Regions from separate parts of the Pseudomonas sp. DCB_BI genome, predicted to be linked through region 1. Evidence: riboswitches for the same ligand, from Rfam matches in the RefSeq annotation. Region 1 holds a riboswitch; each other region holds the start of a gene.
The links. A riboswitch is a leader RNA that binds a small molecule or an ion and turns the genes downstream of it on or off. The one in region 1 is predicted to bind cobalamin.
Positions count from the first base shown of each region.

Region 2: linked by a shared signal. The riboswitch ahead of OO258_RS10430 (ABC transporter substrate-binding protein) and the one ahead of OO258_RS07310 (CbtB domain-containing protein) in region 1 are both predicted to bind cobalamin.
Region 3: linked by a shared signal. The riboswitch ahead of OO258_RS10420 (TonB-dependent receptor) and the one ahead of OO258_RS07310 (CbtB domain-containing protein) in region 1 are both predicted to bind cobalamin.

Region 1 is NZ_JAPFCG010000005.1:96,664-100,818, reverse strand. It holds gene OO258_RS07320 (LysE family translocator) at 1-506, opposite strand, end outside; gene OO258_RS07315 (GNAT family N-acetyltransferase) at 640-1,119, shown strand; cobalamin riboswitch at 1,233-1,455, shown strand; gene OO258_RS07310 (CbtB domain-containing protein) at 1,549-1,737, shown strand; gene OO258_RS07305 (CbtA family protein) at 1,751-2,437, shown strand; gene OO258_RS07300 (cobalamin biosynthesis protein) at 2,437-2,823, shown strand; gene cobM (precorrin-4 C(11)-methyltransferase) at 2,859-3,611, shown strand; gene OO258_RS07290 (DUF1272 domain-containing protein) at 3,678-3,920, shown strand; gene OO258_RS07285 (response regulator transcription factor) at 4,140-4,155, shown strand, end outside.
Region 2 is NZ_JAPFCG010000008.1:10,813-14,967, reverse strand. It holds gene OO258_RS10440 (ABC transporter ATP-binding protein) at 1-677, opposite strand, end outside; gene OO258_RS10435 (FecCD family ABC transporter permease) at 674-1,690, opposite strand; gene OO258_RS10430 (ABC transporter substrate-binding protein) at 1,690-2,706, opposite strand; cobalamin riboswitch at 2,817-3,015, opposite strand; gene OO258_RS10425 (DUF1624 domain-containing protein) at 3,044-4,155, opposite strand, start outside.
Region 3 is NZ_JAPFCG010000008.1:5,674-9,828, forward strand. It holds gene thpR (RNA 2',3'-cyclic phosphodiesterase) at 1-187, opposite strand, end outside; gene lpxO (lipid A hydroxylase LpxO) at 346-1,245, shown strand; gene OO258_RS10410 (carboxymuconolactone decarboxylase family protein) at 1,352-1,696, shown strand; gene OO258_RS10415 (GNAT family N-acetyltransferase) at 1,775-2,344, shown strand; cobalamin riboswitch at 2,499-2,707, shown strand; gene OO258_RS10420 (TonB-dependent receptor) at 2,816-4,155, shown strand, end outside.

The sequences.
Region 1 (4,155 bases):
GCGCTGCCGAACATGACCCATATCCCCACACTCGGCAGGTTGACCAAGGCGAACAAGGCGGCGATCACGATCACGTTGGTGACATAGCCTTGCGCGGGGGTGTAGGTGGTGATCGCCCCGACCGCCATTACCCATGCCTTTGGGTTGACCCACTGGAATGCCGCCGCGCCCCAGAAGCCCAGTGGCTTGCGGGCGCTGGACGAGGCCGTGCCGACCGGCCCTGACGTAGCGATTTTCCACGCGAGGTACAGCAGGTACGCTGCGCCGGTGTAACGCAGCACCGTATAAAGCGCTGGCCAAGCCTTGAAAACCTCGCCCAGGCCCAGGCCCACGGCCAGGACCATCACCATGAAGCCGCAGCTGATGCCCAAGGCATGGGGGATCGAACGGCGCACGCCGAAGTTCACGCCCGAAGCCAGCAACATGGTGTTGTTGGGACCTGGAGTGATCGAAGACACGAACGCGAACAGCACGAAGGCGGTCAGCAGGTCGGCAGAGGCAAGCATGGCGGGGCATTCCACTTTCGTTATAGGTGCTGTCACACTAACGGAGTCGCCCCCCCTGCGACCGATACAGTTCAATTAAATTATGCAGATACACATCACTGTATCGTTATCGTGAATCAAGGAAGCCGTCCTCATGACCCTGACCATTCGCCCTGCCATCCGTACCGATGCCGAACAGATTCTGGCCTTCATCACCGAACTGGCCGAGTACGAACGTGCCCGCCACGAGGTGGTCGCCACCCTGGCTGACATCGAGCACAGCCTGTTCGACGAGGGCAGCACAGTGCACAGCCTGATGTGCGAACGCGATGGCCGGGCAATCGGCTATGCCGTGTATTTCTATAGCTACTCGACCTGGCTCGGACGCAATGGCATCTACCTGGAAGACTTGTACATCACGCCCGAGCAGCGCGGTGACGGTGCTGGCCGGCAATTGCTGCAGCACATTGCCCGCGAGGCGGTGGCTAACAACTGTGGGCGGCTGGAGTGGAGCGTGCTGGACTGGAACGAGCCGGCGATCGGCTTCTATCAGAAGCTCGGGGCCGAGGCGCAGGATGAGTGGGTCCGCTACCGGTTGGAGGGGGAAAAACTGGCCGCGTTCGCCCGGGGTTGATTGGCGAGGGTATAAAACCCTGCCTGAAAGCGCTTCGGCTCGATCCACCCTTTCGCAGCACAAGGCCGCGCCTGCAGGATCTGGCAATTGACGCCACGCCCGCCCCATGCTCTCCTTATGCCTCGCGTTCAGGTGCCCCTTTGGGGTGAAACGGGAAACCGGTGCGTCGCAGGCCCTCCAACAGGGCCGGACAATGCCGGTGCTGCCCCCGCAACGGTAAGCGAGTGAAACGTCTGTACCACTGTGCCTTGTAATGCGGCATGGGAAGGTGACGTTTTCAAGGAGCCCAGCTCTTCCTCGCAAGCCCGGAGACCGGCCTGGCGTTCATGAACACCCCGCGGTGGGCGGGCGCTGTTGCATTCCCCTGGGCGAGCGTGCCCGGGGCTGCCGCGCTTGCCCATTGCCCACAAAAAAGCAGAGGACCGCGTCATGCCCGTCACCAGCGCCAAGCCACACAGCCTTGCCACCCCCGTTACCCTCAGCCAGCGCGTAGTCATCGCTGTCGGCGCCAGCCTGCTGGGCCTGTGCCTGGTGTATTTCGCCGGTTTCTCGCACATCGAGGCCGTGCACAACGCCGCCCACGACACCCGCCACAGCGCCGCCTTCCCCTGCCACTGACTGAGTACGCCCGATGATCACGCGCATTGCCCGTACCGCGGGCTTCAGCGGGCTGCTTGCGGCCTTGTTGCTGACGCTGTTGCAAAGTTTCTGGGTCGCCCCGCTTATTCTCCAGGCGGAAACCTACGAGTCCTCGGCCCCGGCCGCCCACCACGAACATGGCAGCGAAGCACCTGCCCATGAACACAGCGCCGAAGCCTGGTCGCCGGAAGACGGCTGGCAGCGCGTACTGTCCACCACCGGCGGCAATCTGGTAGTCGCGGTCGGCTTCGCCTTGATCCTCGCCGCCCTGTACAGCCTGCGCGAGCCAAGGCGCATCGGCACTGGCGCCTGGTGGGGCCTGGCCGGATTCGCCGTGTTCTGCCTGGCCCCGACCTTGGGCTTGCCGCCGGAACTGCCAGGTACTGCGGCTGCCGACCTGGGGCAACGTCAGGCCTGGTGGATCGGCACCGCCAGTGCTACAGCCCTGGGCTTGGCGTTGCTGGTGTTCGCCCATCACTGGCTGCTGAAGGCGCTGGGTGCCGTATTGCTGGTCATTCCCCACGTCATCGGTGCACCACAACCCGAGGTGCACGAAAGCCTGGCCCCCGAAGCGCTGGAAACCCAGTTCAAGCTGGCCTCCTGGCTGACCAATGCCGCCTTCTGGGTGGCCCTGGGCCTGCTCAGCGCGTGGCTGTTCCGCCGCTCCAGCCAGGCCTGATGCAGACCTTCTACGCAGGCATCGGCTGTCGCCGGGGTTGCCCGGCGGATACCCTGCACCACCTGCTGCGCCAGGCGCTGGATCACCAGGGCCTGGCGTTGGCCGACCTGCGCGGCATCGCCAGCATCAGCCTGAAGGCCGACGAACCTGGCTTGCAGCTGCTGGCCGAACGCCTCGGCGTGCCTTTGGTGCTGTACCATGGCACGCAACTGCAAGCTTACGCGCCATTGCTCAGCCACCGTTCAGCCACGGCCCATGCCCACACTGGCTGCTGGGGTGTGGCCGAGAGCGCGGCACTGGCCCTGGCCAGCCAACGACTGGGCACCGCCAGCCTGCTGCTGCCCCGCCAGGTACTGGGCCAGGCGACCCTCGCCCTGGCCTGCTGAACGCTTCATTACCCTCTTCACTGCAAGGACTTTCCATGACCGTCTACTTCATCGGCGCCGGTCCCGGCGACCCGGAACTGATCACGGTCAAGGGCCAACGGCTGATTCGCCAATGCCCGGTGATCATCTACGCCGGCTCGCTGGTGCCTGCCGCCGTACTCGAAGGGCATCAGGCCGACACCGTGATCAATAGCGCCGAACTGCACCTGGAGCAGATCATTGCGGCCATGCACGACGCCCATGAGCGCGGCCAGGATGTGGCCCGGGTACACAGTGGCGACCCCAGCCTGTACGGCGCCATCGGCGAGCAGATCCGCCACCTGCAGGCACTGGGCATCGATTACCAGATCATCCCCGGGGTCACTGCCACAGCAGCCAGCGCCGCCCTGCTCGGCTGCGAACTGACCCTGCCGCAGGTCGCGCAAACGGTGATTCTCACCCGCTATGGCGACAGCTCCCCCATGCCGCCCGGCGAACAGCTGCACGACCTGGCGCGCCATGGCAGTACCCTGGCGATTCACCTGGGGGTCAAGCACCTCGCGCGCATCGTCGACGAGCTGTTGCCGCACTACGGCGCGCACTGCCCGGTCGCAGTGGTACACCGGGCCACCTGGCCAGACCAGGACTGGGTACGCGGCACGCTGGGCGATATTGCCGAGCGTGTAGCAGCCAAAGACTTTCGCCGCACGGCGCTGATCCTGGTGGGCCATGTACTGGGCGATACGCCGTTCGCCGAATCCGCCTTGTACCGCGCCGGGCACGCCCACCTGTATCGCCCAGGTGACTGAGCATTGCCAGCCAGACCGCGGGCATAGCAGACTCCGGGTTCCCGCCCGCGTACAGGAGCCATGCCCATGCTGGAATTACGCCCCAACTGTGAATGTTGCGATACCGACCTGCCGGGCGACAGCCCTGACGTGCTGATCTGCTCCTTCGAATGCACGTTCTGCCGTACCTGTGCCGAAACCCGTTTCCAGGGCCGCTGCCCGAACTGCAGCGGCCAACTGGTCGCGCGCCCAACGCGGGTCGGGCAGGCATTGGCCAACAACCCTGCCTCCACCCAGCGCATCAACAAAGCACACTCAGCCTGCGCGTGATCGGCCTCAAGAAAACGACATCACCGCTTCTACAGGGTGATGTTTCCCGTTTTTTGTAGGACTTTTCAACAACAGCCGCAGGTACTTTCAACACTTCTATACTCGGCATTACCAAACCTCGGGAATGGTCGTATCGTGCAGCGCTTCCGATAATCCTACTTGCAGACGTATTCCTGAGTGTTCCAGGAAACGGACCACATCCCGACAGGAGTTTTCTTCATGACAACCGTGCTGA
Region 2 (4,155 bases), on a different contig from region 1:
GCGCCCAGGGCGACCAGGCGGCCTTTGTCGAGTACCGCGACACGGTCGCAGGTAAGTGCCTGGTTGAGGTCGTGCAGGGCCACCAGGGTGGTGACTGGCAGTGCCTGCACTTGTTGCAGCAGGCTCAACTGGTGCTGGATATCCAGGTGGTTGGTGGGCTCGTCCAGCAACAGGACCTGCGGCCTCTGCGCCAGGGCGCGGGCGATGTGCACGCGCTGGCGCTCGCCGCCGGACAGCGAACCCCACAAGCGGGTGCGCAGGTGCAGGGCATCAAGGTCGGCCAAGGCTTGCTCGACGATGGCGCGGTCGTCCCGGGAGAACGGTGCCAGGGCTGAAAGCCACGGCGTGCGGCCCAAGGCAACCGCATCGAACACGTTGATCGCATCGAGGGTATCGGCCTGCTGTTCGACCAGTGCCAACGCCTGGGCGACCCGTCGGCGAGGCATGTGTGCCAGTGGTTCACCCATGAGTTGCACGCTGCCGCTGGCAGGCTTGCGCAGGCCAGCCAGCAACTTCAGCAGCGAGGACTTGCCCGAACCGTTGGGGCCCACGATGCCTAGGGTTTCCCCGGCAACGACACCCAGGTCGATATCGCTGAGCACACTATTGCCGGCCAGCTGCAAGCCCAGGCCCTGGCAGCTGAGTGGCGATAGCGTAGCCGCACACATCACCGTCATGGGCGCCCCCTGCGGCTGACCAGGATCAGGGCGAAGACCGGTGCACCGATCAGCGCAGTCACCACGCCCACCGGAATCACCTGGCCCGTGATTAGCGTGCGCGAAAGGATATCGGCGGCGATCAGGAACAACGCGCCGCCCAATGCACTGGCGGGCAGCAGTCGGCTGTGCCCGGGGCCGAGCAGCAGGCGCAGGGCATGGGGGATTACCAACCCGACAAATCCGATGGCGCCGACGATAGATACCATCACCGCCGTCACCAGCGCAGCACAGCTGATCAGCAGCAACTGGGTACGCCGCACCGGGATGCCTAGCGAGGCTGCCGAATCGGCGCCGAAGGTGAACGCATCCAGCGCGCGGCGATGCCACAGGCACACCAGCAAGCCGAACAGCGCTACCGGCACGGCCAGATACACCGAAGGCCAGCGCACGCCGCTGAGGTTGCCCAGCAGCCAGAACAGGATGCCACGCGCCTGCTCGGCGGTGGCTGACTTGGTAATCAGGAATGCGGTCAGGGCGTTGAACAGTTGCGAGCCGGCGATACCGGCCAGAATCACTGGGGCATTGTTGCTGCTCGGGCCGGCCGCGCGGGCCAGCACCAGCACCAGGGCGAAAGCCGCCAGGGCACCAATGAAGGCCCCGGCAGACATGCTCAAGGCAAGGCTACCCAGGCCTAGCAGGCCGACCAGTACTGCACCGGTCGAAGCACCGGCAGACAGGCCCAGCAGGTAAGGCTCGGCCAGTGGGTTGCGCAACAGGGCCTGGAGAATCACGCCGCAGGTGGCCAGGCCGGCACCGCAGGCCGCCGCGACCAGCGTACGGGTCAGCCGGTAGTTCCAGACGATGCCGGCATCGATCGGATCGACCGGGTAACCGGCCTGCCACAGGTGGTTGGCCAGCACCTGGCCGACCACGCTGGGGGACAGGTTGGTTTCGCCAATGGCAGTCCCGGCCAGCAGGGCCGCCAACAGGGCTGCCAGGGCAACGGCAGTGCAGGGTAACAGTCGACTGATCACTGGCTGGCTTTACCGCTGGCAAAGGCTGCCGACAACGTCTGCACCCCACGGAACAGGCGGATGCCGGCCTGCATGGCATCGGCGTCGAGGATGATGATGCGGTCGTGCTTTACCGCATCCATGTTGCGGGTTACCGGGTCGCTGCGCAGGAATTCCAGCTTTTTCTGGTAATCGTCGGCCGGGAAGCGGCGGCGGTCCATGCGGGCGATGATCAACCAGGTGGGGTTGGCCTTGGCCAGGGTTTCCCAGCCTACGGTGGGCCATTCCTCGTTGGATTCGATAACGTTGCGCACACCGAGGGTGCGCAGCATGAAGTCCGCCACACCCTGGCGGCCGGCCACGTAGGGGTCGATGTCCAGGTCGGCGCTGGAGAACCAGAACAGCGCCGAGGTCGTCGACAGGTCCTTGCCGGCCAGTTGCGCCCTGGCGCTGTCCAGACGGCCTTTGAGCTCAGCGTTCAGCGCCGTGCCGCGGGCCTGTACGTCGAAGATTTCCGCCAGTTGGCTGACGCTCTTGTAGATGCTGTCGACCTGGAACGCCTGCAGGCGAGTGCCATCGGCGCCCACCAGGTTGTCTTTGCCTTCGCAGTCCGATGGCAGCAGGTAGGTGGGGATCTTCAGCTCGTCGAACTGCTCGCGGGTACCGACTACGCCCTGGGCGCCGACCATCCATTCGAACTGCACCGCTACCAGTTGCGGGCGCTTGCCCACCACGGCCTCGAAGCTGGGGTCGTTATCAGCCAGGCGCGGTACCTTGGCGTTCACGGCCTGATACTCGGGCAGCACGTTGTTGAACCACAATGAGGTACCAGCCAGCTTGTCGCCCAGGCCCAGTGCGTAAAGCATTTCGGTGCCAGCCTGGCCGATGGTGACCGCACGCTGCGGCGCGTGGGCGAAGGTCTGCGGTTTGCCGCAGTTGTCGACCGTCAGCGGGTAGTGGGTGGCAGCGGCCTGGGCCAGGCCGGTGAGGCCGAGGCCGAGGCCGGCGAGCAGGGTGGCGAAACGGGGCAGCATGCTGGGCGATCTCCTATCGGACAGTTCACGGAATGAACGCACGGACAGGCATCGCCGAGCCCCCGCTGGCCGCAGGGGCAACACTGATGGCCAATCCCGGACACCCCGCCGGTTGGTGAATGTAGGCCGGCAGGTCTCCTGACTGGTGCGTCTTCACCTGGCCCCGGCCTTCCCGAGTCAGCGACTCAGTGGCATTGATGGAGCAGGCTCGGCACCTACAGTTGCGGGGGCAGTTCCGTTTGGCCCGTATTGGCGGGCCTGGGATTCCCTATTAATTCCGTGGTGGAAACCGGCGGCCCGCATGGTAGACCATCGCGGCGCCGGGTGAAAATGCTTTTCAGAAGTACTTCAGCCAGCCGATATCACGGCGGCGCTGCTTCAGCCGGGCGAACCAGCGCACCGGCAGGTACAGCGAAACCGCCAACAGCAGGGCGCCCAGCCACACCGCCGCAATGCCGTCGAAGCCGAAATAGTCGCCATGGTTGAGGCCGAACAGTGCCACGCTGGCCAGGTACAGCAATTTCAGTACATACAGGTGCAGCAGATAGAAGAACATGGGTGCTGCACCGAACACCGCCAGGACGCTGATCCAGCGTGCCTGGCCGGCGCGTTCGAAGGCGCGCAGCAACAGCAGGCCGCAGCTCAGGGTGAGGGCCAGGAACAGCAGCGAGGGCGGGTATTTGGTGATGTTGAAGAAGCTCATCAGGGTTTGCGTCAACGTGGGGTAGCCGCTCCACGGCGCTTCACCATAACCGTTGAACATGCGCAGCGCGACAAAGCCCAGCAGCGCGAGCAGCCCGGCCAGCAGCAAGCGGTGCTGGCGTTGATCTGCCTGGCTGCCACGGGCAAACCAGGGGCCCAGGCCGTAGCCGAGGGCGATGACGCCGATCCACGGCAGCACCGGGTAGGACGTGCGCAGGCGCAGGTGTTCGGAATACTCCAGCCAACCGCGGTCATGCAGGATCGCCCACGGCACGTGCAGGGCCGATTGCACGCCAAAGTGCAGGCTGTCGAGCAGGTTATGGCCAGCGATGATCACCGCCGCCAGTACCAGCAGCGCCGCGCGTGGCAGCCACACCAGCAGTGACAGGGCGATCATGCTGACGCCGATGGCCCAGATGACCTGCAGGTAGATCACGCTGGGTGGCAGCTGGAAGGTCCAGGCGAAGTTGACCAGCGTGAATTCCAGCACCACCAGGAACAGCCCGCGCTTGAACAGGAACGCCGAGACATCGCTGCGGCTTTGGTGTTTTTCGCCGTACAACCAGGCCGACAGGCCGGTCAGCAGCACGAACACTGGCGCACACAGGTGGGCCAGGGTGCGGCTGACGAACAGCGACGGCTCGGTGGTGTCGATGGCCATCGGGTCGCTGACCTGGCGGTGCAGGAAGAAGGTCTCGCGGACGTGGTCCAGGAGCATGAACAGGATCACCAGCCCGCGCAGGGCAT
Region 3 (4,155 bases), on a different contig from region 1:
GAGCGGCATCCACATCACCAAGGAACAGCAGCGTGACATGGAAGTTGGCGGCCGGCACCGGCTTGCCACTGCGCAGGTTCAGCTCCCGTCGCCACTGGGCCAGGGCACGGCGCTGGGTATCGCTTACCGGCAAGGCGAAGAACAGTCGCTTGAAGGGGCTGCCACTGGGACGGATATCCTGAACCATACAAACTCCTGAACATGAAACGATTGCGCACGACTGTCGGGCATTACACCAATGTCGCCCCGTCGTTTCGTAACAATCAGTACAAACTACCCCCATGATTGTTTATGCTGGCGGGCTTATGCCATGGCGCATGGCTATTTTTCGACAAGTAAACGTCCATGAAAATTGCACTCGTACTCATCTTCATCCTCTCGATCGCCTATGTTCACCTGCGCGGTCGTGTTCGCCACAAGCTGACTCGCCAGCTGGGCGACCATTCCAGTTTCCTGGCACCGGTCAACAGCTTCCTGTACCTGTTCTCCAGGCTCCCGGCCAAGCCTTACCTGCCGGTCGAGGCCTTCCCAGAACTGAAACCGCTGCAGGACCACTGGCAGGAAATTCGCGAGGAAGGCCGCCAGTTGCTGCAGGTTGGGGAAATCAAGAAGTCCGACAATTATGATGACGTTGGCTTCAACTCGTTCTTCAAGACTGGCTGGAAGCGCTTTTACCTGAAGTGGTACGGCGAAAGCCACCCGTCGGCAATGGCCCTGTGCCCACGCACCACCGAACTGCTGCAAGGCATCGGCACGGTCAAGGCAGCCATGTTCGCCACCCTGCCACCGGGCGCCAAGCTGGTGCGCCACCGTGACCCGTATGCGGGTTCGTACCGCTACCACCTGGGCCTGGACACGCCGAACGATGACGGTTGCTACATCAACGTGGATGGCGAGAAATATTCGTGGCGTGATGGCGAAGGTGTGATCTTCGACGAAACCTATATCCACTACGCGGCCAACAATACCGAGCACAACCGCATCATCCTGTTCTGCGACGTCGAGCGCCCGCTCAAGTACCGCTGGGCAACCGCGTTCAACCGCTGGTTCAGCCGCAACGTCATGGCCGCTGCCGCCGCGCCCAACACGGCTGGCGACAAGACCGGCGGGATCAACCGCCTGTTCACCCGCATCTACAAGATCCGCGAACGCGGCAAGGCGCTGAAGAAACGCAACCGCATGCGCTACTACCTGGAGAAGTGGGCCGTGGTTGCTGCGTTGGTACTGGTGTTCATCTACATCTGATGGATGGGCGCAATTGCCATGCGCTCCGCCCAAAGTACAAGCCTCACACCTGCCACTCTTCGACTAGCCTGAAAGCTCCACTCGCAACCACCCCAAGGTGAAGACGATGAGCATGATGGACTGGGACGCCTACCGTAAGCAGTTGATGGCCGGCATCGGCGATCTCAAGCAACTGTCACCCGACACCGTAGCCGGCTACATGACCGCCAGCGGTGCCGGGGCCAAAACCAACCATCTGGACGCGAAGACCCGCGAGCTGATCTCCCTGGCCGTGGCCGTTACCACCCGCTGCGATGGCTGCATCGCCGTGCATTCGCAACAGGCGGTCAAGCACGGTGCCAGCCGTGAGGAAATTGCCGAGGCCCTCGGCGTGGCCGTGGCGATGAACGCCGGAGCCGCGCTGGTCTATTCGGCACGGGCCATGGATGCAGTGGGCAAGGCCAACGGCTGAGCCCGAACGGCGCCGCCGCCCTTGCGCGACGGCGCCGCGCCCCGCAGACTGGGCGGCTTAGCCCGCGCAGGAACCCGCATGATCCACATCCGCCCCATGACGGCCGAAGACTTCGAACGCTTCTGGCCCACCTTCCAGGCCATTGTCCAGGGCCGTGAAACCTATGCTTTCGACCCGGCCCTAGGCTTTGAACAGGCCCGCTCGCTATGGCTAGAGTTGCCCTTGCACACGCTGCTGGCCGAAGAAGATGGCCAACTGTTGGGGTCGTACTACCTCAAGGCCAATGCCGCCGGGCCCGGCGCACACGTGGGCAATTGCGGCTACATGGTCTGCGAGCAGGCACGCGGCCGCGGCGTGGCCCGGCTGATGTGCGAGCACTCGCAGAAACTGGCGCGCCAGGAGGGTTTCCTGGCGTTGCAGTTCAACTCGGTAGTGGCGACCAATGAAGTGGCGGTGGCGCTGTGGCACAAGCTGGGTTTCGAAACCGTCGGCCGCTTGCCCAAGGCCTACCGCCATGCCCGCCTGGGGCTGGTGGATTGCCTGGTGATGTACAAGTGGCTGGCCGATGAGCCGGTGGTGGAGAAGCCGCCGCTGCTGATCGGGCGCAAAAATATCGAGGCGCGGGTGTCGCGCAGGCGCGGGCGCTGACCCTCGCGTGCACGTCCGGCCCGTTCGCGGGTTTCATCAGCAAGGTCACCTCGGCATGCGGGTTGGTGCGGCCCTTCAGGTTGACCGTGCCGCTGCCATGTATTCATGCGAAATCACTACACGCCAACATTTGACGCCCAGCATTTCAGTGGTGATATGCGCCCCAGTTTCAGGTGTCCTGCGCCGCCGCGCGCAGGGTGAAACGGGAAGCCGGTGCGTCGTGTTAACCACGACAAGTCCGGCGCTGCCCCCGCAACGGTAAGCGAGCGAACCCTTCGAGATACCACTGTGCCTTGGCATGGGAAGGTGAAGGTTTCACGCCCCTCGCAAGCCCGGAGACCGGCCTGGAGCTTCACTTGGCAACCCGCGGTGGGCGGGCGCAGGCCGGTATCCGTGCGCGCGCCTGCCTGCACGGTTCGCCTTTGCGTGTTTTCCACCGGGATCCATTCATTCCTGCAGCAGTGGAACGACATGTCCCGTATGTTCAAGCTTCACCCTTTGGCGGCCTGCCTGGCCGTCACCCTGCCGGCCCTGGCTGATGACCGCGGGCCGCAGCCCTTGGCCCTGCCCTCCACGGCCATCACCGACACCCTCGACAACCGCACCCTCGACCTGAGCACACCCACCCAGGCCGGCTCGCGTCTAGGCCTCAGTGCGCTGGAAACACCCGCCAGCACCAGCAGCATCAGCGCCGAACAGATCCAGCAACGCAACAACTTCACCGTGCAGGATGCGGTGACCCGTTCGCCAGGCATCACCTTCATTGGCTCGCCGGGCGACGGTGGCACCGGCCTGTCCGCCCGTGGCTTTGCCGGGCACAGCTCGGTGATGACGCTGTTCGACGGCGCACGCCTGTATACCGGCGCTGGCACCCAGACCTTCCCGGTCGATCCATGGATGGTCGAGCGCATCGAGGTGATCCGCGGCCCGGCCTCGGTGCTGCATGGCGAAGGCGCTACAGGCGCGGTGGTCGACGTGATCCCGAAAAAGCCGTTCGCCGGCGAGGTGCGAAACCACCTGCGCCTGGGCTACGGCTCGTGGGACCGCCAGCAGCTTGGCCTGGACAGCGGTGGCAGCTTCAGCGAGCGCTTGAGCTACCGCCTGACCCTGAACCAGCAGGCCGGCAACGGCTGGGTCGACCGCACCACCTCACGCAGCCTGGCCCTGAGCGCGGCACTGCGTTTCGATGCCAGTGACGACCTCAGCTTCACCCTTGCCCATGACCGCGGCGAAGCGCAGCCTGCCAACTATTACGGCACCCCGCTGATCGACGGCCACTACCGCAGCAGCCTGCGCAAGAAAAACTACAACGTGCAGAACGATGTGCAGCGGTACCACGACGAATGGACCCGGCTGACCACCGACTGGACACTGAACGACCATGTCAGCGCCAGCAACCAGCTGTACTACATCAACAGCCGACGCCACTGGCGCAACGCCGAGAACTACGATTGGGACGCCGATCGCCAGCAGCTGCAGCGCGGCAGCTACCTGGAAATCAAGCACAACCAGGAGCAGTTCGGCGACCGCCAGACGTTCACCTTCGACCACTCGCTGTTGGGCCTGGCCAGCAAGACCCTGCTCGGTGCCGAGTACAACAAGGTACGCTTCAACGTCGACAGCAACGCCCCCTACAACGACATCGGCGGCGACTACATGGACCCGTGGCAGCCGCAGCCTGGCTGGTTCCACAGCGCCTCGCCACTGCGCCCGCAAACCCTGTCCACCACCCACACCTTCGCCCTGTTCGCCGAGAACCACCTGCAGCTGGGCGAACGCCTGTCGTTGGTTACCGGGGTGCGCCGCGACCA